Regions from separate parts of the Undibacterium sp. MH2W genome, predicted to be linked through region 2. Evidence: predicted binding sites of a transcription regulator. Region 2 holds the regulator's gene; each other region holds the start of a gene.
What was found. Region 2 encodes sigma-54, which starts transcription at its own class of promoters, with help from an activator protein. Its sites were predicted from a motif close to TGGCANGNAANCTGCTTT; they were not measured.
Positions count from the first base shown of each region.

Region 1: glnA (type I glutamate--ammonia ligase) is a predicted target of sigma-54. The motif match lies at 3,322-3,339, and genes of this name have one in related genera.
Region 3: urtA (urea ABC transporter substrate-binding protein) is a predicted target of sigma-54. The motif match lies at 5,871-5,888, and genes of this name have one in related genera.

Region 1 is NZ_JBMPPA010000011.1:4,258-11,350, reverse strand. Features, by position in the region: gene ACO0K2_RS18415 (bifunctional diguanylate cyclase/phosphodiesterase) at 1-2,800, opposite strand, end outside; gene glnA (type I glutamate--ammonia ligase) at 3,481-4,896, shown strand; gene ACO0K2_RS18405 (DUF4124 domain-containing protein) at 5,064-5,552, shown strand; gene glnL (nitrogen regulation protein NR(II)) at 5,641-6,717, shown strand; gene ntrC (nitrogen regulation protein NR(I)) at 6,799-7,093, shown strand, end outside.
Region 2 is NZ_JBMPPA010000002.1:646,178-653,270, reverse strand. Features, by position in the region: gene ACO0K2_RS07230 (KpsF/GutQ family sugar-phosphate isomerase) at 115-1,104, shown strand; gene ACO0K2_RS07225 (KdsC family phosphatase) at 1,104-1,628, shown strand; gene lptC (LPS export ABC transporter periplasmic protein LptC) at 1,625-2,248, shown strand; gene lptA (lipopolysaccharide transport periplasmic protein LptA) at 2,287-2,853, shown strand; gene lptB (LPS export ABC transporter ATP-binding protein) at 2,885-3,649, shown strand; gene ACO0K2_RS07205 (RNA polymerase factor sigma-54) at 3,660-5,144, shown strand; gene hpf (ribosome hibernation-promoting factor, HPF/YfiA family) at 5,254-5,601, shown strand; gene ACO0K2_RS07195 (enoyl-CoA hydratase/isomerase family protein) at 5,769-6,863, shown strand; gene ACO0K2_RS07190 (ABC transporter ATP-binding protein) at 6,949-7,093, opposite strand, start outside.
Region 3 is NZ_JBMPPA010000004.1:456,592-463,684, forward strand. Features, by position in the region: gene ACO0K2_RS12655 (urease accessory protein UreD) at 1-105, opposite strand, end outside; gene urtE (urea ABC transporter ATP-binding subunit UrtE) at 192-890, opposite strand; gene urtD (urea ABC transporter ATP-binding protein UrtD) at 901-1,755, opposite strand; gene urtC (urea ABC transporter permease subunit UrtC) at 1,752-2,834, opposite strand; gene urtB (urea ABC transporter permease subunit UrtB) at 2,834-4,408, opposite strand; gene urtA (urea ABC transporter substrate-binding protein) at 4,564-5,817, opposite strand; gene ACO0K2_RS12685 (hypothetical protein) at 6,559-7,093, shown strand, end outside.

The DNA.
Region 1 (7,093 bases), on a different contig from region 2:
CTTCTGCGATGACCGCTAGTCCGAGGCTTTTGCCAAGGCCAATAATGGTGCGCGTGATGGCGGCGTCATTCGGGTCGATCAAAATATCTCTAACGAAGGATTGATCGATTTTGAGCTGATCGAGAGGGAGCCGTTTCAGATAGCTTAATGACGAGTAACCAGTCCCGAAATCGTCTAATGAAAAACAGACGCCGTATGCTTTGAGTTGATGCATTTTTTGAATCGTCTCTTCGATATCATCGACCAATAAACTTTCTGTGAGTTCTAATTTAAGTTTGTTCGGGTTGATGCCAATTTCTTTTATCGTGCTGAGAACTCCTGACACAAAATCAGGCTGACGAAATTGTTTTGCACTGACATTCACAGCCATCGTGAGCGCGGCAGTTTGGGGATCTTTTTCCCATAGCAGAAGTTGTTTGCAGGCGGTCTTAAATACCCACGTTCCAAGAGGAATAATTAATCCTGACTCTTCTGCTAATGGGATAAATTCGGCGGGTGAAATCATTCCTTTAAATGGATGTTTCCAGCGAACTAAGGCCTCTGCCCCAATCAGGTTTCCAGCACTGTTGACCTGTGGTTGATAATATAAAACGAATTGGTGTTGGCAGATACCTGTACGCAAATCAGCTTCCATCGCGGCGCGGGCGGTCACGATATTGAGCATGTTCGGATCGAAGAAGCAAAGTGTGTCCCCACCGGAAGATTTTGCTTCGTACATGGCGACTTCCACTTGCTTGAGCAATTCATTGGCTGATTCTGTGTTGGCGCTAAAAATATCAACGCCAATACTCGCTGTGGTGTGAAATTGTTGTCCGTCGATAAAGAAAGGGCGCTTCAGTTGTTCGATGATGAGCGTGGCCGCTTTTTTGGCTTTCATCGCAGCGCCTTGTACCCGTTCATCGAGATCTTCGAGGATCAGTGCGAACTCGTCGCCACCAATGCGTGCCAGCGTATCAGCACGACCGATACTGTCGCTTAGGCGTTTTGCAACTTCCCCCAACATCATGTCGCCGATCGTATGGCCGTTAATATCGTTGATCGTTTTAAAACTATCAAGATCCAGAAAAATAATAGCGCCATGTTGCTTACTCCGGTTGTTATTCGCAAGCGCATGTTGTAAGCGATCAAGGAGTAAGCGCCGGTTTGCGAGTCCAGTTAATGGATCGTGGTAAGCGAGGTGCTCTAGCTTTGCTTCTGTGGCTTTACGTTGGGTAATGTCTTGCATCGTGCCCACATAGTGGATCGCCTTGCCGTCGTGCGACTTGACTTCAGTAATGGTCAGCCATTCTGGATAGATCTCTCCATTTTTACGCCGATTCCATATTTCTCCTTGCCAAAATCCGTGTTCATTTAATTGCGCGGACATATCGCTGTAGTAGCTACTGCTGTGCATCCCCGATTTGAGAAGACTCGTTGTTTTGCCAAGGGCATCTTCTTTTTCGTAGCCAGTGATTCTGGTGAACGCTTTGTTGACGCGCAATATCGTGCGCCGTTCATCGGTAATAACCATGCCTTCCTGACCTTCAAAGGCAATCGCGGCAATCCGAAGATCGTCCTCGACTTGCTTACGGGCTGTAATATCTTGGAGCGTACCAATGCGCCGAATCGTCTCGCCGGAGGCGCTCTTATCCAATTCAATTTGGGAATGAATCCAGATGATTTTGCCGTCGATCAGCAGGCGGAATTCTGATTCGCTATGCGTATCCGTTGCCATCTGTTCCCAGTGCTTCATGGCATGGCGACGGTCATCCGGATGGATTTTTTTCAAAATGGTTTGATAACTCAGTTCGGTATCGAAAGGGATGTTGAGGATGCTATAAACTTCACTAGAACAAGAAATCTGATCATATACATCGGCAGCCCAACTCCCGGTTCGAGAGATACGCTGCGCACGACAAAGGTCCACTTCGCGGGCGGCGAGTTCCTTGGTGCGTGCTTTGATCATATCTTCGAGACTTTGTTTTTGATACCACGTGTCGATGAGCAGTTTGATCATCGCAGCAAGCAGGAGGCTACACATCAGAACGAGACTGTATCGAAAGAACGAGCCCGGAAAAGCGCGTTGTGCATTGCTGTGGACGACGTCGAGGTACCAGGTCGTGTTGGGCAATCGGATGATGTGTCGAATGCTCTCTTGATGTGCAAAATGGGGACTCTTGTTGATACTTTGTTTTAAGCCTGTCGTTGGATCATACCGCCAGAGTTCGTAGTCGTAGCCACGCTGTCCGAGGAACGGCAGTTCGGCTTCCTTGAGAATCGATTCAAGCGAGATCGCAACGGAGACCATTCCCCAAAAACGGTCAGTCCCATCCTCTTTTTTTAAAAAAATAGGTAGACGGCCAATGATGCCCAGACTGCCTCTTTTTAACATGAGTGGTCCGGCGAGCGAAAGCTGGTTGGTATTTTTAGCGATGAGGGCTTCGGTCTTTCTGGCAGGGTCGCTGAATAAGTCGATACCTAATCCAAATTTAGCCCATACCGGTGGAACGACTTCGCGTGTGACACCATCTGGCGCAAGATAGAGTGCTGAGATTCCTGCGTGATACTGCAAGAGATGACTTCCAAACGAGGCGAAATTGTTGACCTCACCATTGTGGTCTTTGACTAATGCAGCAACAGCATAAGTAGCAGACAGTGCTTGTGCGAGCTTGTCTTCTAGTTTCCTGACTTGCATTGTGGCCAAATCGGCTGTTGATAAACGCTCCTCAAGATGCGCGCTTTGCTCAAACCGCATGACGATCGATGTGCCTATCGCGATGGCGATGAAGAATGTCCATATCGCACAAAGCTGAGAGTTCATGGGAATTCTTCGTAGGATGCGTTGCATGTGATGTTTACTCATTTCGTTGTGGCGATGGAAGAAACCTTGTTAATTGCCACATCTTGCCCAGTCATCGTGGTCGTGCAATCACTCGTGTGACGATATCTATTTGCTAAATAAGGGTCAATCTCATTTGTTTCCAATCAGCAGTGTTTCTGATACGCATCAATCATTGAACGTAGAAAAAGGCTAATATTATTAAATAATTAATTTTTATCATCGATGGCGCACTCGTCTGCGGCACATGAACAAACGGTAGAGCGGCTGGTTTGATGGCTTCGCTCTTTACTGTGGCGAAAAATACCGACTGACGCACCAAAAAGACACGCTTTCGCCAAGAATGCACGTAACGCATTTATTTGGTGCAATATGGGCGTTTTGCACTGTTTTAGTGCTGCATTTATTTGGTGCTCTTTTAAATAGTTGACTCAGCGGAAATTAAAAACGACTAAAACCTTATTTTCCGCATGAATTTATTTGTTTTTTGCGGAGCTGGAAGGTGGCATAGTTTCTGCTATGATTGATAATTGAGTTTAGCCGATGCATGAAATTGGACGGGACAGAGGGTGATCAATACGCTCATTTCTGTCAATTAATATGACTGGCGTAGTGCTCAGCAATTTCCGAATTTATTTTTAGCTCTATTTGAGGAGTTTCACATGGCAATGACAGCCGCAGAAGTCTTGAAAATGGCGAAAGACAACGAAGTTAAGTTCGTTGATTTTCGTTTTGCTGATACCCGAGGCAAAGAACAGCACGTAACTGTTCCAATTTCCCAATTCGACATTGATAAATTCGAATCTGGCCACGCATTCGACGGCTCTTCTATCGCCGGCTGGAAAGGCATTGAAGCGTCTGATATGTTGCTGATGCCTGATCCAAACACGGCAAATATCGATCCATTCATGGAAGAGACAACATTGTTTATGCAATGTGACGTGATCGAGCCATCTGATGGTAAAGGTTACGACCGTGATCCACGTTCCATCGCAAAACGTGCAGAGGCTTACCTGAAATCTTCCGGTATCGGTGACACAGCTTACTTCGGTCCAGAACCAGAATTCTTCATTTTCGACGGCGTACGTTGGAAAATCGATATGTCTGGTTGCTTCGTGAAGATTGATTCCGAAGAAGCTTCCTGGACAACTGGCGAAAAACTCGAAGGCGGCAACACTGGCCATCGTCCGACAGTCAAAGGCGGTTACTTCCCAGTTCCACCAGTGGATAGCTTCCAAGACATGCGCTCTGAAATGTGCTTGATCTTGGAATCCCTGGGCATTCCAGTAGAAGTACATCACCACGAAGTGGCTGGTGCTGGTCAAAATGAAATCGGTACAAAGTTCTCTACTTTGGTTGAGCGCGCTGACTGGACTCAAAACCTGAAATACGTTGTATGGAATGTTGCTCACACTTACGGTAAGACAGCGACTTTCATGCCTAAGCCAATCGTTGGTGACAACGGTTCTGGTATGCACGTTCACCAATCGATCTGGAAAGACGGCAAAAACCTGTTCGCAGGCGACGGCTATGCTGGTTTGTCTGAATTCGCTCTGTACTACATCGGCGGTATCATCAAGCACGCAAAAGCACTGAATGCGATCACTAACCCAGGTACAAACTCTTACAAGCGTTTGGTCCCAGGTTACGAAGCACCAGTGAAATTGGCTTACTCTGCGCGTAACCGTTCTGCTTCGATCCGTATTCCTTACGTTGCGAATCCAAAAGGTCGTCGCGTTGAAGCACGTTTCCCAGATCCACTGGCAAATCCATACCTGTGCTTCTCTGCACTGATGATGGCAGGTCTGGACGGCGTACAGAACAAGATTCACCCAGGTGAAGCAGCGACAAAAGATCTGTACCATCTGCCACCAGAGGAAGATGCATTGATCCCAACAGTATGTTCTTCTCTGGAAGAAGCGCTGGATGCATTGAACAAAGACCGTGAGTTCCTGACACGCGGTGGTGTGTTCAGCGACAGCATGATCGATGCTTACATCGAGCTGAAAATGCAAGATGTACAACGCATGCGTATGACGACACATCCAGTTGAATTTGACATGTATTACTCTCTGTAATTCGTTGTCAATGGTTGTGATTCGTTGCAACTCACAAAAAAAGCGGGGGCAACCCCGCTTTTTTTCTGCCGGGTGCCCGATGGGGTTTGTTACATCTAGTAAGCGGCAATTGTGTATGGTCCCAGCTTGGAATACACTACGATTCTCTTTGTGATTATTGAATGTATATGACGCGATTATTGACTGGCCTGATTTCCTTACTCTTGTTACAAAGTATCGCCTACGCCCAAACCGAGGTGTATCTGTGTGTGGATGCGAATGGACGTAAAGAGTATAAAAATACGGGTGCCACTAAGGGATGTAGTAAAGTCGATTTGCCCGGAATTACTGTCGTTCCAGCGCCTGTGTTGCCATCCTCCTCCAAAAAAGCATTGAGCAAATCTGCATCTAGTCCTGCTGATTTTCCAAAAGTGGATGATTCAACGCAAAAGGCCCGTGATTCAGACCGTAAGCAAATTCTCATGGACGAGTTAAAGTCGGAACAAAAGAAGTTGGATGACTTGAAAAAAGACTACAACAATGGCGAGCCAGAGCGACTTGGTGGCGAGCGTAACTATGCGAAATACCAAGAGCGCACCGCGGCCATGAAAGAAGATATTAGTCGGACTGAAAAAAATATCGAAGCATTGCAGCGTGAACTAAATAACCTTAAATAGCCTGAGTTGATGATCATGCTGATATATCGCTATCTCTCAGGCATGATGTTTGCGTAAAGGTCGCCATGTGCGGCCTTTTTTTTGGACTATGTTGAAAAATACTCTCACCTCATTTGCCGGACTCGATCTGCTCACGTCGGCGGTCATTGTACTCAATGGCGAAGGCGGCATCATTTTCGCTAATGCTGCTGCCGAAAGCTTGTTAGATAGTTCGTTGAAAGCCTTAACGCATCAAAAGTTGAGCGATCTTTTTTTGAATGCGAGCGAATTGATGGCAGTCTTTGAGCAAGCGGTTGAACACCAGTTTGCTGACAAGCGTCAGGACTTAACTTTGGAGCGCGTAGGACGGGAACCATTGCATGTGCATAGTATTGTCACGGCCTTGGATAATCCAGAGTCGCCAGTATTAATTGAATTCCGTGAAAATGTGCAGCAGCTCAAGCTTGATCGAGAGGAACGTATGCTCGATCAAAATAAAGCAAACAAAGAGCTGATTCGCAATCTTGCACACGAGATTAAAAATCCCCTTGGAGGGATTCGTGGCGCGGCGCAATTACTTGAATTAGAACTCCCTGAACGCCAGCTGAAAGAACTCAGGGAATATACCCAGGTGATTATCAAGGAGGCGGATCGTCTACAGACATTGGTCGATCGCTTGCTTGCTCCCCATCGGTTGCCGCATATTGTCGGCGACGTCAACATTCATGAAGTCTGCGAGCGGGTACGGAGTTTGATCGTTGCAGAATTTCCGCAAGGACTGACGATTCAGCGTGATTATGATTTGTCGATTCCGGAATTTCGTGGCGACAAAGAACAACTGATCCAATCTGTTCTCAACATTGCACATAACGCCGCACAAGCCTTGAACGACAGAATTCGACAAGGCGACGCACGCCTGACTTTTAAAACGCGAGTGGTGCGTCAAATTACGGTCGCCAAGGTGAGATATAGGCTGGCATTAGATTTGCATATCATTGATAACGGACCTGGAATTCCACCAGAAATCCGCAACCGGATTTTTTATCCCCTCGTATCGGGAAGAGATGGCGGTAGCGGTTTAGGCTTAACCTTGGCACAAACCTTTGTGGATCAGCACATGGGGGTGATCGAATGTGAAAGTCGACCTGGTTGTACTGATTTCCGGATCCTGATTCCGCTTCCTTGATACAAGTAAGCGCATCAAGTGTGAGACGCCAAGTGTGTCATCATTAAACGCTACGTTGAAACCTGAGACTAAGATAAAGATATGAAACCAATTTGGATAGTGGATGACGACGACTCAATTCGCTGGGTCATTGAGAAAGCCTTGGCCAGAGAAAATCTGACAACGAAAAGCTTCACCAATGCGCGCGATGCGATGTTGGCGCTGCAATCCGAAGCCCCGCAAGTATTGGTTTCTGATATCCGTATGCACGGTGCATCCGGACTTGAGTTACTACAAACCGTAAAAGCTAAGCATCCCGGATTACCCGTGATCATTATGACGGCATTCTCGGATCTTGATTCTGCCGTTGCGGCGTTTCAAGGTGGTGCCTTTGAGT
Region 2 (7,093 bases):
TAACTTCGTTACATCTGGCAAAGTTTTTGCTTTGAGGATTTCGTTTATACTGTCGGGATGAACGATTTGAACGCCTCCTCCCTGCCAGAAGCAAACGCTGCCTCTGATGACGCCATGAACAACGCTGCCCTGCGCGCGGTTCAATTGGCGAGTCAAACTATACAAATTGAAGCAGATGCCTTGATGGCGTTGCAGACACGCCTCAATGGTACTGATGCTGCCCATTTCTCGCAGGCTGTCCAGTTGCTACTCAACTGCAAAGGTCGGGTCGTTGTCTCTGGGATCGGTAAATCAGGACATATTGCCCGTAAAATTGCCGCGACCTTCGCTTCGACAGGGACGCCCTCCTTTTTTGTTCACCCCGCTGAAGCCGCCCACGGCGACCTCGGCATGGTGACGCCGCAAGACGTCTTTATTGCCATTTCCTATTCTGGTGAAGCGGCAGAATTGATGTCAATTTTACCAATCATCAAGCGCCTTGGCGTCAAACTGATTGCCTTTACGGGTAACCCGGCCTCTAGCCTTGGGAAAATTTCTGACATCCATCTTAGCCTTCAGGTCGACAAAGAAGCGTGCCCACTCAATCTCGCACCGACAGCGAGTACCACGGTAACGCTGGCCTTAGGTGATGCTTTAGCCGTTGCTGTGCTCGATGCACGAGGATTCCGCGAAGAAGATTTCGCCCGCTCTCACCCCGGTGGCGCATTGGGTCGACGGCTCTTGACCTACGTGAAAGATGTCATGCGTGCGGGTGATGCGATTCCACGTGTCTCTCCCGAGACAAAATTGACCTCTGCACTGCTGGAAATCACCAAAAAAGGCATGGCGATGACCGCGGTCGTCGATGCAGAACATAATATTCTGGGCGTTTTCACGGACGGCGATTTGCGTCGTATGATGGAAGGCGTCTGTGATTTCACTCAAATTAGTATCGCTGACGTGATGCACACCGCACCACGTTCCATCCGCGCTGATCAGTTAGCGGTTGAAGCAGTCGAAGTGATGGAAACCTACCGCATCAATCAATTGCTGGTGACAGACGATGCAGGCAAACTCGTTGGCGCGTTGCATATTCATGATCTGACCAGAGCAAAGGTAATTTAATGTCTGACCCCATAGCAAAAGCAGCGAACGTCAAGCTGATGATTTTTGATGTCGACGGCATTTTGACCGACGGCAGTCTGCATTTTGGTCCAGAGGGCGAAGCATTGAAGACGTTTAACGTCCTTGATGGACAAGGCATCCGCTTATTACAAAAAGCGGGGATTGAGACCGCCATTATCAGCGCTCGCCAATCTGCTATCGTATCGAAACGTGCAGCAGATCTTGACATCACGCATGTCCGCCAAGGGATTCATGATAAGAAAGAAGCATTTCTGGCGTTGTTAGAAGAGTTGCAACTGACGAGCGACCAATGCGGCTTTATTGGCGACGACGTGATCGATCTGCCGGTCTTGACCCGTGTCGGATTTGCCGTCAGTGTTCCTAATGGACATGCTGAAGTACGCTCACGTGTTGACTATGTCACGACCGCATTCGGTGGCAAAGGCGCAGCGCGGGAAGTTTGTGACTATATTCTGCGGGCGCAGAATAAATACACCCTTGCTTTATCCGACTACTTGGCATGAAACCACAAATCACGATCGATCGCGCTCAAATCTGGATTGCTGTTGCAATCTTGGGTTTCGTTGCGCTCGGCAGCTTTTGGGTAGAAAGTGCATTTCGCCAACGAGGCGAGGAAGATGCGCAAAAATTGGCGATCCGCCTCGAACCGGATTATTACGTTGAACAGTTCAATTTCATTCGACTCTCTAATAGCAGCAAAGCCAATTATCATTTAACGGGTGACAAGCTGGTGCATTTGCCACGGACAGATCAATACGAAATTACGAACCCGCACATTAATAGTTTTGCCGAGCAACGCACACCTGTAACAATCATTGCTGCTCGTGCCGTCGTTGACCAAAAATCAAATACCGTGATTCCACAACGTGAACACGATATCGTTCGCCTGTACGACAATGTGTCCGTAGAGCGCCCTGATGGGGAAAACTCCCACTTTATGCGCTTAGAAACCGATTATCTGATGTTAACGCCCGATGATGATTTAATCACATCGGATCATCCAGTCACTTTATTCACCCAAGGTATCGAGGCACGCGCCGTTGGCCTGGTTGCTAATATCGCGACGCAGCAACTGGAATTACTTAGCAAAGTCCATGCGCGTTTGAAGAAACGTGGCGATTGACCATTTACCTGAACAGACACCCCCTTAGAAAGTAAACCATGCGCCTGACTCTCCTTTCTCCTCGTCAGATGATTCACTCACTATTATTGGTTGGCTTCTTGACCTCAGCCGCATTACCAGCCCACGCTGAGAAAGCGGACAGCAAAAAAGAAATGGTAATCGAAGCCGACCATCTCACTAGTGATGGAAAAACAAACGTAACAACAGCCTTTGGTGATGTGCATATCACCAAAGGCTCGCTCGTCGTTAGAGCAGAACGTGCTATTGCCACAAAATCGCCCGATGAATTTCAAAATGTGAAGCTCTTCAGCAAAGCAGGTGGTAAAGTGAGCTTTCGTCAAAAGCGTGACGGTGGCTCAGACCTCTGGGTAGAGGGCGAGGCAGAGCACGCAGAGTATGACGAGAAAACTGAGTTGATTAAATTTATCTCGGCTGCCAAAGTTCGCTACCTCGAAGGTACCAAGGTCACCGACGAACAAGAAGGCGAATACTTGTCTTACGATAGTAAAAACGATGTTTTTGTGGGCTCAAATACGAGCAGCGGTAAGGCAGTCTCTGGCAGCGGCAGAATTCGCCTGACGATTCAACCTAAAGCCGATAAATAACGACAAAACACAAAAATACAAGAAAACCAAGATGCCAACCAATACATCAGAAACAACCAGCACGCTGGTGGTCAAAGGTCTGAAAAAACGCTACGGTGCGCGACAAGTAGTGAGAGACGTCTCGTTGTCCGTCAAGAGTGGCGAAGTCGTTGGACTACTCGGCCCCAACGGAGCAGGTAAAACCACGTCTTTTTACATGATTGTGGGTTTAGTCCCTTCTGATGGTGGCAATATCACAATCGATGGCATCCCCGCTTCCGGTCTCGCGATTCATGAACGTGCAGTACTGGGTTTGTCCTACCTGCCTCAAGAAGCCTCTGTTTTTAGAAAACTCACCGTGGAAGAAAATATCCGCGCCGTGTTAGAGATTCAAAAAGATAAAAATAATAAATATTTATCCAAGGCTGACATCGATACACGTCTCAACGCCTTACTGGCCGATTTGCAGATTGAAAAAATCCGCGAGAACCAGGCGCTCTCGTTATCAGGTGGTGAACGGCGACGCGTTGAGATTGCAAGAGCATTGGCAACGAATCCACGGTTTGTGTTGCTTGACGAGCCCTTTGCAGGCGTTGATCCGATTGCAGTGATTGAGATTCAACGTATTGTCCGCTTCTTGAAAGAACGCGGTATCGGTGTGTTGATCACCGATCACAACGTGCGTGAAACTCTTGGTATTTGTGACCACGCCTACATTATCAACCAAGGTGCCGTATTGGCCAGCGGTAAGCCCGACGATATCATTGAAAATGAATCCGTCAGACGCGTGTACCTAGGAGAGCATTTCCGCATGTGACGGAAGCATCATGAAACAAAGTCTGCAACTCCGCACATCTCAGCATCTTGCTCTCACGCCGCAATTGCAACAATCCATCCGATTGCTGCAATTATCGACCCTCGAATTGCATCAAGAGCTAGAGACCCTCCTCATCGAAAACCCGTTGCTCGAACGGGTCGATGATCCTATGGACAATGCAGTTCGGCTTTTGGCTGACGGCGGTATTAACACTGCCAGTGCCACCCCCGATGCAGGCATGGAAGTACCCGACCTACAAGCGACGACCGCAACGACAGTAGAGACGTCTTCTGACACCGAATTTGCGATCAACGACAGCGTGAGTGCCAACGAAGAAGAATGGAGCTTCAACGATGCGCCAGCAAGCCAATACAATGCGGAAGATGATGATGGACAACGTCAGCTAGAAGCTGCGCATATTGGTCTGCGTGAGCATTTGCTGGAACAGATGCGCTTGAATTTACGTGAACCGCGCGATCTTGCACTGGTGGAACTGATCATTGATGCGATTGATGACAATGGTTATCTGAGTGAAACATTAGATGAAATCCATGCCAGTCTGCCAATTGAATTGACCGTCGAACCAGAAGAACTGACGTTTGCCTTGTCGATGGTGCAAAGCTTTGATCCTGCTGGCGTTGGTGCGCGGTGCCCAGCAGAATGTCTTGCTTTGCAGATAAAACGTTTACCTGATATTCCATTCGTGACGCGTCGCCTTGCGTTAAATATTGTTGAAAATCAATTAAATTTATTTGCACAGCGTGACTTTACAAAATTAAAGAAAATTTTTGATTGCGATGACGAAGATTTGCGCGAAGCACAAATCGTGATTCGTGCTTGCAAACCACGTCCTGGTAGCGAATTTGCTAAGAGCAGTTCGGACTATGTTGTCCCTGATGTCATTGTTAAAAAAACGGCTCACGGTTGGCAGGTTGTCCTCAATCAAGACGTGATGCCCAAGCTACGCGTGAGCAGTATTTATGCCAACATGATGCGTCAGCACCGCGGAGAAAATGGTCTCTCTACGCAACTTCAGGAAGCACGCTGGTTGATCAAAAATATGCGCCAACGTTTCGAAACCATCTTGCGCGTTGCACAAGCGATAGTAGAAAGACAGCGTAATTTTTTCACACACGGTGCAGTTGCGATGCGCCCCCTTGTTTTGCGCGAAATAGCTGATACACTAGGATTACACGAGAGCACCATTTCTCGTGTAACGACCCAAAAATACATGTTGACCCCACATGGCATGTTTGAGTTGAAATATTTTTTCGGCAGCCATGTCGCGACGGAAACCGGGGGAGAAGCATCGTCCACCGCGATACGAGCACTCATCAAGCAGTTGATAGGAGCAGAAGACCAGAAGAACCCACTCTCTGACAGTAAAATCGCAGACATGCTGGGTGAACAGGGCATGGTAATTGCCCGACGGACAGTCGCCAAATACCGCGAAGCCTTGAAAATTCCTCCAGTGAGTATGCGTAAATCTTTATAAGTTTGTCCTTGTATTTACGGCTTAGATTGCTATATATGATTTAGCTCAACACATTTTGAATGAATCGAGCGCATTGTTGTAGCATGTAACATCACTATAGGAGCACAGTATGAATCTCACCATCAGTGGACATCACGTCGAAGTAACTCCTGCAATTCGCGAATACGTGCATACCAAGTTGGAAAGGGTACGGCGCCACTTCGATCAAGTCATTGATATTGCCGTCATTCTGACGGTAGACAAGCTCCGGGAAAAAGAAAAACGTCACAAGGCAGATATCAACCTGCACATCAGTGGTAAAGATATCCACGTTGAGAGTTTGGCACATGATTTGTATGCTGCCATTGATGCATTGGTCGATAAACTGGATCGTCAAGTGATTAAACACAAAGACAAGATTCAGGAACATCACCACGATGCCATCAAACACATGCCTGATCCGGCATCGGCATCATAAGCACCTCATGAGCGCCCTGCGAAGTCAGAGGCAACCAACAAAGGACGCAATAGAGCGTCCTTTTTTGTTTGCGTAACGCTTTCTGTCGCAGTGCCAAAAGCGCGTGACGCCACATCCAGCCCAGCATAAAATAAGGGCTTCATCACCATTATTCTATTGGTCATCCTATGAGCGAACACGTTATCACCTCCGTTAATAATCATATTGGGTTTATTACGCTAGACCGCCCCAAAGCACTCAACTCGCTTTCACTAGAGATGGTTCGTGCCATCACCGCTAGTCTCTTACAATGGCGCGATGACGCACAAATTCGTGCTGTCGTTATTCATAGCAGTAGCGAAAAGGCCTTGTGCGCGGGTGGTGACATTCGCTTTTTTTATGATGTTGGCACAGCATCCCCGAAGGGTGATAGTGCACTCTTAGAAGATTTTTTTACGGAAGAATATGCATTAAATCATTTAATTCATTTTTATCCGAAGCCTTACATCGCCATCATGAATGGCGTTGTGATGGGTGGAGGCATGGGTATCGCACAAGCAGGCCAAGACGCCTGCGTACGCATCGTCACTGAACGCACGAAAATGGCGATGCCAGAGGTGAATATCGGACTCTTCCCCGATGTAGGAGGTGGTTACTTCTTATCACACACACCTGGCCAAATCGGTACGTATCTGGGCTTAAGCGGAGAGATCATTGGTGCGGCGGACGCCCTCTATGCAGGCCTTGCTGATGTGTTTATTCCAACAACGGAGATTCCCGCGTTGATGGCGCTTTTCAGCAATCACGATACGACTGATTGGCGTCAAGCGATTCACAATTTCGCCGCTCCCTTTGCAACGCAAATCGACCCAACGCAAAGCAAACTGGCCACACATCGTACAGAGATTGATGCCTTGTTCATCGGCGATAGTGTCCCTGCTATCACAGAGCGTCTGAAAGCCAGCGATAGCACCTTCGCTCAGACAACCGTCGCCACGATGGAAAAACGCTCACCATTGCTCATGAGCGTGACATTGGAGCAACTGCGCCGCAGCGCCAACATGACGGTGTCAGATTGTCTGCGCATGGAAAGAACCATGGTTCGTCACTGTTTCAAGCATGGTGAAGTCGTAGAAGGTGTTCGTGCGTTGGTTGTCGACAAAGATAATCAACCACAATGGTCACCTGCACATCTCTCAGAGGTGACACGCGATATGGTGCTGGGATTCTTCTCGCCGGTATGGCCAGATTATGCTCATCCGCTGCACGCATTAGCGGGATAATCCAAAGACCTATTGACGTCAGCAATCTGTCTAAAAAAAACACCCCGCTGTACTACTCGCGGGGTGTTTTACATCAATGGCAGTCTTAGTGCTGCGCATTTCCTCCGAGATACGCCGCCTTCACTGCAGGATCGTTCTGCAAGCTCGCCGCAGGACCATGCACCGAAATACGCCCATTTTCCAGTACGTAGCCGTAATCAGCGACGGCCAACGCTGCTGCCGCAAACTGT
Region 3 (7,093 bases), on a different contig from region 2:
CCCCGCATCATGAGCAAACCCCAGTTGCAGATGGGCGCGCCAATGTGCCTTGGGTGGGATGGTTTCTATCGTCGTGGTATCAGTGATGAATTCAGATGCAGTCATACAAGTAAAAGGTGAAACACTGTGGGTGCGTTGGCATCTCGGATTCTACACTGATGCGCCATCAACCCACTCCAAAAATACATCAATTAGACGGCCAAATGCTTTTTAACGTCGTCTGTGTCCATGATGTCTTGAGCACCCGCCGCAACGACCTCTCCTCTTGAAAGAACAATAAACTGATCCGCTAACTCACGTGCAAAATCAAAATATTGTTCACACAAAATAATACCCATATCGCCCCGTTGACGTAGCATCCCGATCACGCGCCCGATGTCTTTAATAATCGACGGTTGAATCCCTTCAGTAGGTTCATCAAAAATGATATAAGAGGGTTCTGCGAGCAATGCACGTGCAATCGCCAATTGCTGCTGCTGTCCACCAGACAAATCGCCGCCACGACGTTGTAGCATCTCTTTGAGAATGGGAAACAATTCAAACACTTCTGGCTTGATTGTCTGCGCCCGCTTCGATGGCAAGTTCGCCATCCCCATGAGCAAATTCTCTTCCACGGTCAGTCGTGCAAAAATATCTCGACCCTGTGGAACATATGCCATGCCTGCTTTCGCGCGCTGATGCGGGGCGAACGAGGTGACTTTATTCCCTTCTAAAAACACATCGCCTTTGGTCACGGGCAATACGCCCATCAGACATTTGAGTAACGTCGTTTTACCGACGCCATTGCGTCCAAGTAGCGCCAGACATTCGCCTTTTTTTACCTGCAGCGAAATACCCCGCAAGGTATGGCTGGAGCCGTAATGTTGGTGCAGTTCTTTCACCTCTAACATAGCATTCCTTTTAGCGCCCCAGATACACTTCGATCACGCGTTCATCCATTTGCACCTCTTGCATCGTCCCTTCCGCGAGTACTGAACCCTCATGCAATACAGTGACCTTTCCCTGCTGCGCGATCTCTGTTACAAAGCCCATATCATGTTCCACCACCATGATGGAATGTTTCCCTCGCAATTCGTTCAGCAACTCAGCAGTTCTAGCCGTTTCAGCGTCAGACATCCCCGCCACTGGCTCATCGAGCAAAATCAACTGAGGCTCTTGGATTAGCAACATCCCAATTTCTAACCACTGCTTTTGTCCATGGGATAACAGCCCAGCGAGACGTGAGGCCTGATCTTGCAAACGAATCAAATCAAGGACAGCCGCAATTTTGTCTTTTTGCGTACTCGTTAATCGGGCAAACAAGGTGGTCATAACGGACTTGTTCATTTTCATGGCAAGTTCGAGGTTATCAAACACGGTGTGCTGTTCAAAGACAGTTGGTCGTTGAAACTTTCGTCCAATACCGGCATGCGCAATCTCGACCTCATTCATCTTGGTGAGATCCATGGTTTGACCAAAAAATGCGGTTCCAGAGGTGGGTCGTGTTTTGCCTGTGATGACATCCATCATCGTTGTTTTACCCGCGCCATTGGGGCCGATAATGCAACGCAACTCACCGACAGAAATGTCCAAATTTAAGTGATTGATGGCTTTAAACCCATCAAACGACACCACGATATCTTCCAGATACAAAATCGCACCATGCGTTGTATCGACGCCCGTTGGTTTCAACCGCTGGTACGACACCCCCTGATCACCGGTCGCACTGGTATATTGCTGACCGGGACGCAAGACACCGCTCATCACGTAGTTCATGCCGCCTCCCGGGATTTTTTTAATTTCGCAAACAGTCCTAAAATGCCTTGCTGCATAAACAAGGTCACCAGAATAAATAGCAGACCTAAAGCAAACAACCACAGATCAGGAAAAGCCGCCGTGAACCAGCTTTTCAGGCCATTGACCGCAAAGGCACCCAGAATCGGACCAAGCAAGGTTCCCCTGCCACCGACCGCAGCCCAGATCACCATTTCAATCGAATTACCGGGTGACATTTCAGATGGATTAATAATCCCAACCTGCGGGACATACAAGGCACCGGCGATACTGCAAAGCACAGCAGATAAGGTCCAAACGAACAGCTTAAACCACAGCGGGTTGTAACCAATAAACATCAACCGCGATTCTGCATCCCGTACACCTTGTAGCACTCGCCCTAATTTGGAAGTGACGATCCAACGGCAAAGCACTAATGCGCCCAACAAAAAGGCCAGCGTCACTAAAAACAATACCGCTTTGGTGGATGCCGCAGTCAAACTAAAACCGAGTATTCGCTTAAAGTCCGTAAAGCCATTGTTGCCACCGAAACCGGTATCATTTCTGAAAAACAGCAGCATGAAGGCATACGTCATTGCTTGGGTGATAATCGAAAAATACACCCCTTTGATGCGGGATCGAAAGGCGAAAAATCCAAAGACAAATGCCAGCAAGCCCGGAACCAGAATCACAAGCGCCATGCAGTACAGAAAATGGTCTGTCATCGACCAATACCACGGATAAGCCTTCCAATCCAGAAACACCATAAAATCCGGCAAGTCGCTCTGATACACACCTTCGTGCCCAATCGCACGCATCAAGTACATCCCATGGGCATAGGCCCCGAGGGCAAAAAAGACGCCATGACCTAATGACAGAATGCCGGTGTAACCCCAGACCAAGTCTAAGGCAAGTGCCGCGAGGGCGTAACACATGAACTTGGCAATAATGCCCATCAGATAGCCAGACACATGCAACGGATGACCATCAGGGAATGCCAGATTCAGGACAGGCAACATGGCGGCGACGACTGCCAATACGAGAATCAGTCGCCAAGTCGTCAGTGGAAATAAATCACGCATCAGTCAACACTCCTGCCTTTGAGCGCAAACAAGCCTTGGGGGCGGCGCTGAATGAAAATAATAATCATGACTAGAATCACGATTTTCGCCATCACTGCTCCTGCAACCGGCTCCATGAATTTATTAATTTCCCCCAAACCAAACGCTGCAACTAAAGTCCCAGCAAGCTGTCCCACACCGCCCAATACCACGACCATAAAAGAATCAACGATATAGCTTTGGCCCAGATCCGGTCCGACGTTACCTAATTGTGATAACGCGACACCTCCGAGACCCGCGATGCCCGAACCAAGGCCAAACGTCAGCATATCAATCTTGCCAGTCGCTACGCCGACACAGTCGGCCATACGGCGATTTTGCATCGCGGCGCGAACAAAGAGTCCCAGACGGGTTTTATTTAATATCAACCACACTGCCCCCACGACCAGCAACGAAAAGAAAATAATCGCAATACGGTTGTACGATAGGACCAAGGAACCGAGTACCGTAATACCGCCCGACATCCACGACGGATTCGCCACTTCTACGTTTTGCGCACCGAATAGGGATCGTACTGTCTGCATGAGCATAAGACTGATACCCCACGTGCATAACAAGGTCTCTAGAGGACGGCCATACAGCCAACGAATCACCGTCCGCTCCAGCAAAATACCAACGAATCCCGACACAAAGAAAGCAGCAGGAATGGCCAAGAGCAGATAGCCATCCATCGCCTGCGGAAAAAAATGTTTGAAAAGCAGTTGGCAGCCATAGGTAGTATAGGCGCCGATCATTAAGAGTTCTCCGTGCGCCATGTTGATAATCCCCATGAGCCCAAACGTGATCGCCAATCCCAAGGCGGCCAAGAGCAAAACGCTCCCTAATGAAATGCCATAGAAAATATTGCCGATAAATTCCGTGCGCGCCAACCGGCCGTTGAGCGCATGGAGAGTCGCCACCACTTCGATCCGAATGCTTTCGTCAGGCTCGACATAACTGCCATCTGGGTTTTGCTTCAGCATGGCTTCTAGCACCGGTTTGAGATTAGCGTTACTTGTTTCGGCGAGACGTCGAACCGCCGATTTACGCGCGACTGGATCAGCCGAATGTAAATTGGCGCTGGCAATCAGCTGTTGAAGCAATCCTTTGATTTCAGGATCATTTTCAGATGCACCGGCACGCTCCAATAACGGCAGTTGTTCCGGCGTTGCCGTTTGGGCTAAATCATGCACGGCAGCCAGACGGATAGTACGGTCGGCTGCGAATAATTTCATGCCAGACAAGGCGCTCTCAAGGGCTCCACGTAAACGATTATTGACGACAAGAGCATCAACGCCGTCAGGGAGTGATGTCGTTTTTCCTGTACTGAGGTCTGTCGTCACCTCCCCCTCCACCAAATACAAGGTCTCGCCCTTGAGGTAGAGATTATCGTCCTTCAACGCATTAAGAACCCGCGCCGCTTCGTCATTAGCAAGAGCGGCGATCCCATTCACCGCCACGATTCTCGCATCGGGATCGTCCCCAGCGAGGTCGTGAAGAAGATGCGGATCAATCATCACCTGCGCGCCACAGGATAACCCTAGGCTCAACAGCATACCTAGGGCGACCTGACGGAGTTTTTTGATATTCATAACGAAAGCCAAAGAATGCTGCAAAAAGGAGGACGACACAGACGATGTATGACCTGTCGTGACAACGCGCAAGGCGTTATCACTAACAGGTACAACAAAGTCAAACGACGATGGTCAGATTACAGTTTTTGCTTACCTTCGTTACCTGGGATGTAAGGACTCCATGGCTGCGCACGAATGGTTTCTTTGGTTTTGTACACCACGCTAAACTGACCATCGGCTTTAATCTCGCCGATCATGACTGGTTTATGCAAATGGTGGTTAGTCGCGTCCATCATCAACTCAAAACCGGAAGGTGCTTTGAAGGTCTGACCACCCATCGCTGCGATCACTTTATCGGTATCGGTAGATTTCGCTTTTTCAACGGCTTGCTTCCACATGTAGATACCGACATACGTTGCTTCCATCGGGTCATTCGTCACAACCGTTGCGGCATTCGGTAATTTTTTCGCTGCAGCGTAGGCTTTCCACTTTTTAATGAATTCAGTATTGACAGGATTTTTAACTGATTCAAAGTAATTCCATGCTGCGAGGTGACCAATCAAAGGTTTTGTATCAACGCCACGCAATTCTTCTTCACCAACTGAAAATGCGACAACTGGCACATCCGTCGCTTTCAAGCCGGCATTACCTAATTCTTTATAGAATGGCACATTCGAATCACCATTAATCGTAGAGATCACGGCCGTTTTTCCACCTGCTGCGAATTTTTTGATGTTGGCGACGATGGTCTGATAGTCGGAATGACCAAATGGTGTGTAGACCTCATCGATATCACTGTCTTTCACGCCCTTGCTGTGCAGGAATGCGCGCAGAATTTTGTTAGTTGTGCGTGGGTAGACATAATCGGTCCCCAGCAAGACAAAGCGTTTGGCACCACCACCCTCTTTCGACATCAGATATTCTGTCGCTGGGATAGCCTGTTGATTTGGTGCTGCGCCGGTATAAAACACGTTTTTCTCCAGCTCTTCACCTTCATACTGGACTGGATAAAACAATAAACTATTGAGCTCTTTAAACACAGGCAAGACTGATTTACGTGATACAGAAGTCCAGCAACCAAACACCACAGAGACCTTATCTTGCGAGACCAACTGACGTGCTTTCTCAGCAAACAGTGGCCAGTTAGAAGCAGGATCAACTACCACCGGTTCAAGCTTTTTACCTAACACACCGCCATGGGCATTGATCTCATCAATCGTCATCAGCGCCACGTCTTTTAGGGACGTTTCTGATATCGCCATGGTACCGGACAAGGAATGCAAAATACCCACTTTAATGGTGTCCGCAGCCACTGCTTGTGACATCCAACCAGTACCTGCCAAGGTCATTGCTGCCAAAGCAGCAGCTTTTAAAACGGTGCGACGTGTCATGATTTCTCCTGATGATGGTTAAATACAAAAAGACTACGAGCTTCATCAGTGAATTAGCAGTAAACGTGCCAGCCTATTTTTGCATTGCGTTGATTGCCATGTCTCAAAGGGCAATAGGGCAAACAGAGGAACAAAGGGGTGCAAAGAAAGCGAACGAAAGCGATGAACGATCGCAAAAACGATTCAAAATGAGGAAAAACGCTGCAGCGCACAATTACGGTGAAAAAAACTTCCTATTCCGGTGCGAACGGGGCGATGAGTAAGAATCAGGACACAGTGAGGACAGTGGATCACTGTATCGAATCATGGCGATGATGTAGTCAGCGGAAAAATGCGTCCCGGAAAGATAAAATGCGGAAGCTGGTGACCCAGTTCCGCATTTTGAATAAGATCGGTGGTTTGCCCGCTAGTCGCAGACAAAACCCACCTCGCTGCCGTCATACATATCAGTTGTATGTACAGCAGGTAGGAAGAATCATATCAAAAAAATATGACATTCACATGACGAAGATCAAAAGAAATGTGTCGGAATCGTTATCAGACATGAAATTGTTGTATTTACAACACTCATCACGCGTATTCATCGCCAGTGATGGGTCACACTGATCTTCATCAAGTGACGCGGTCTATGCCGAGAAGGCGATCCAGCACCTCTGTTAAAATGCAGGTCTCTAGATCGTTACACCTTTGCTGATCGTCGCTCGCCCCTGCCAGCGGACATTTTATTGACCGAAGTTACCCATGCCATCCAACAGCCTTGTTTTTGAGTCCCGCGTTACAACCAGTTATTCGCATTTATCCCATGTGTTGGAGCATGCCTTTGCGCACACCAATCAGCATAAAGCAGTGCTGGTCTACGATACGCGTTGTGTGTTGGCGCAAGTATTAAGTGCTGCCTACAGACAATGCCTGCCGGATGCGCTTTGCATTGACTTCGATAGTACTGCCCCCCACGAGATTCTACGTATCTTAGGCACGTTGCAGCAAGGCGATCTGGCAGTGTTGGTGCAATCCACCAATTTCCGCCTAGAGGCCTACCGCCTTCGGGTTGAATTGTTTAAACAAGGTCTCAAAGTCATTGAACACCCCCATCTAGGTCGCATGGAAGGGAATGAAATCGATTATTACATCGATGCACTCGCCTACGATCCAGATTATTACCGTATCGTTGGTCGTAAACTAAAAGAAAAAATTGATTCTGCTCCCTACGGCATCGTCGACAGTGATGGCGCAGAATTAGTCTTTAGTGGCAAGTTTGAATCAGCCAAACTCAATG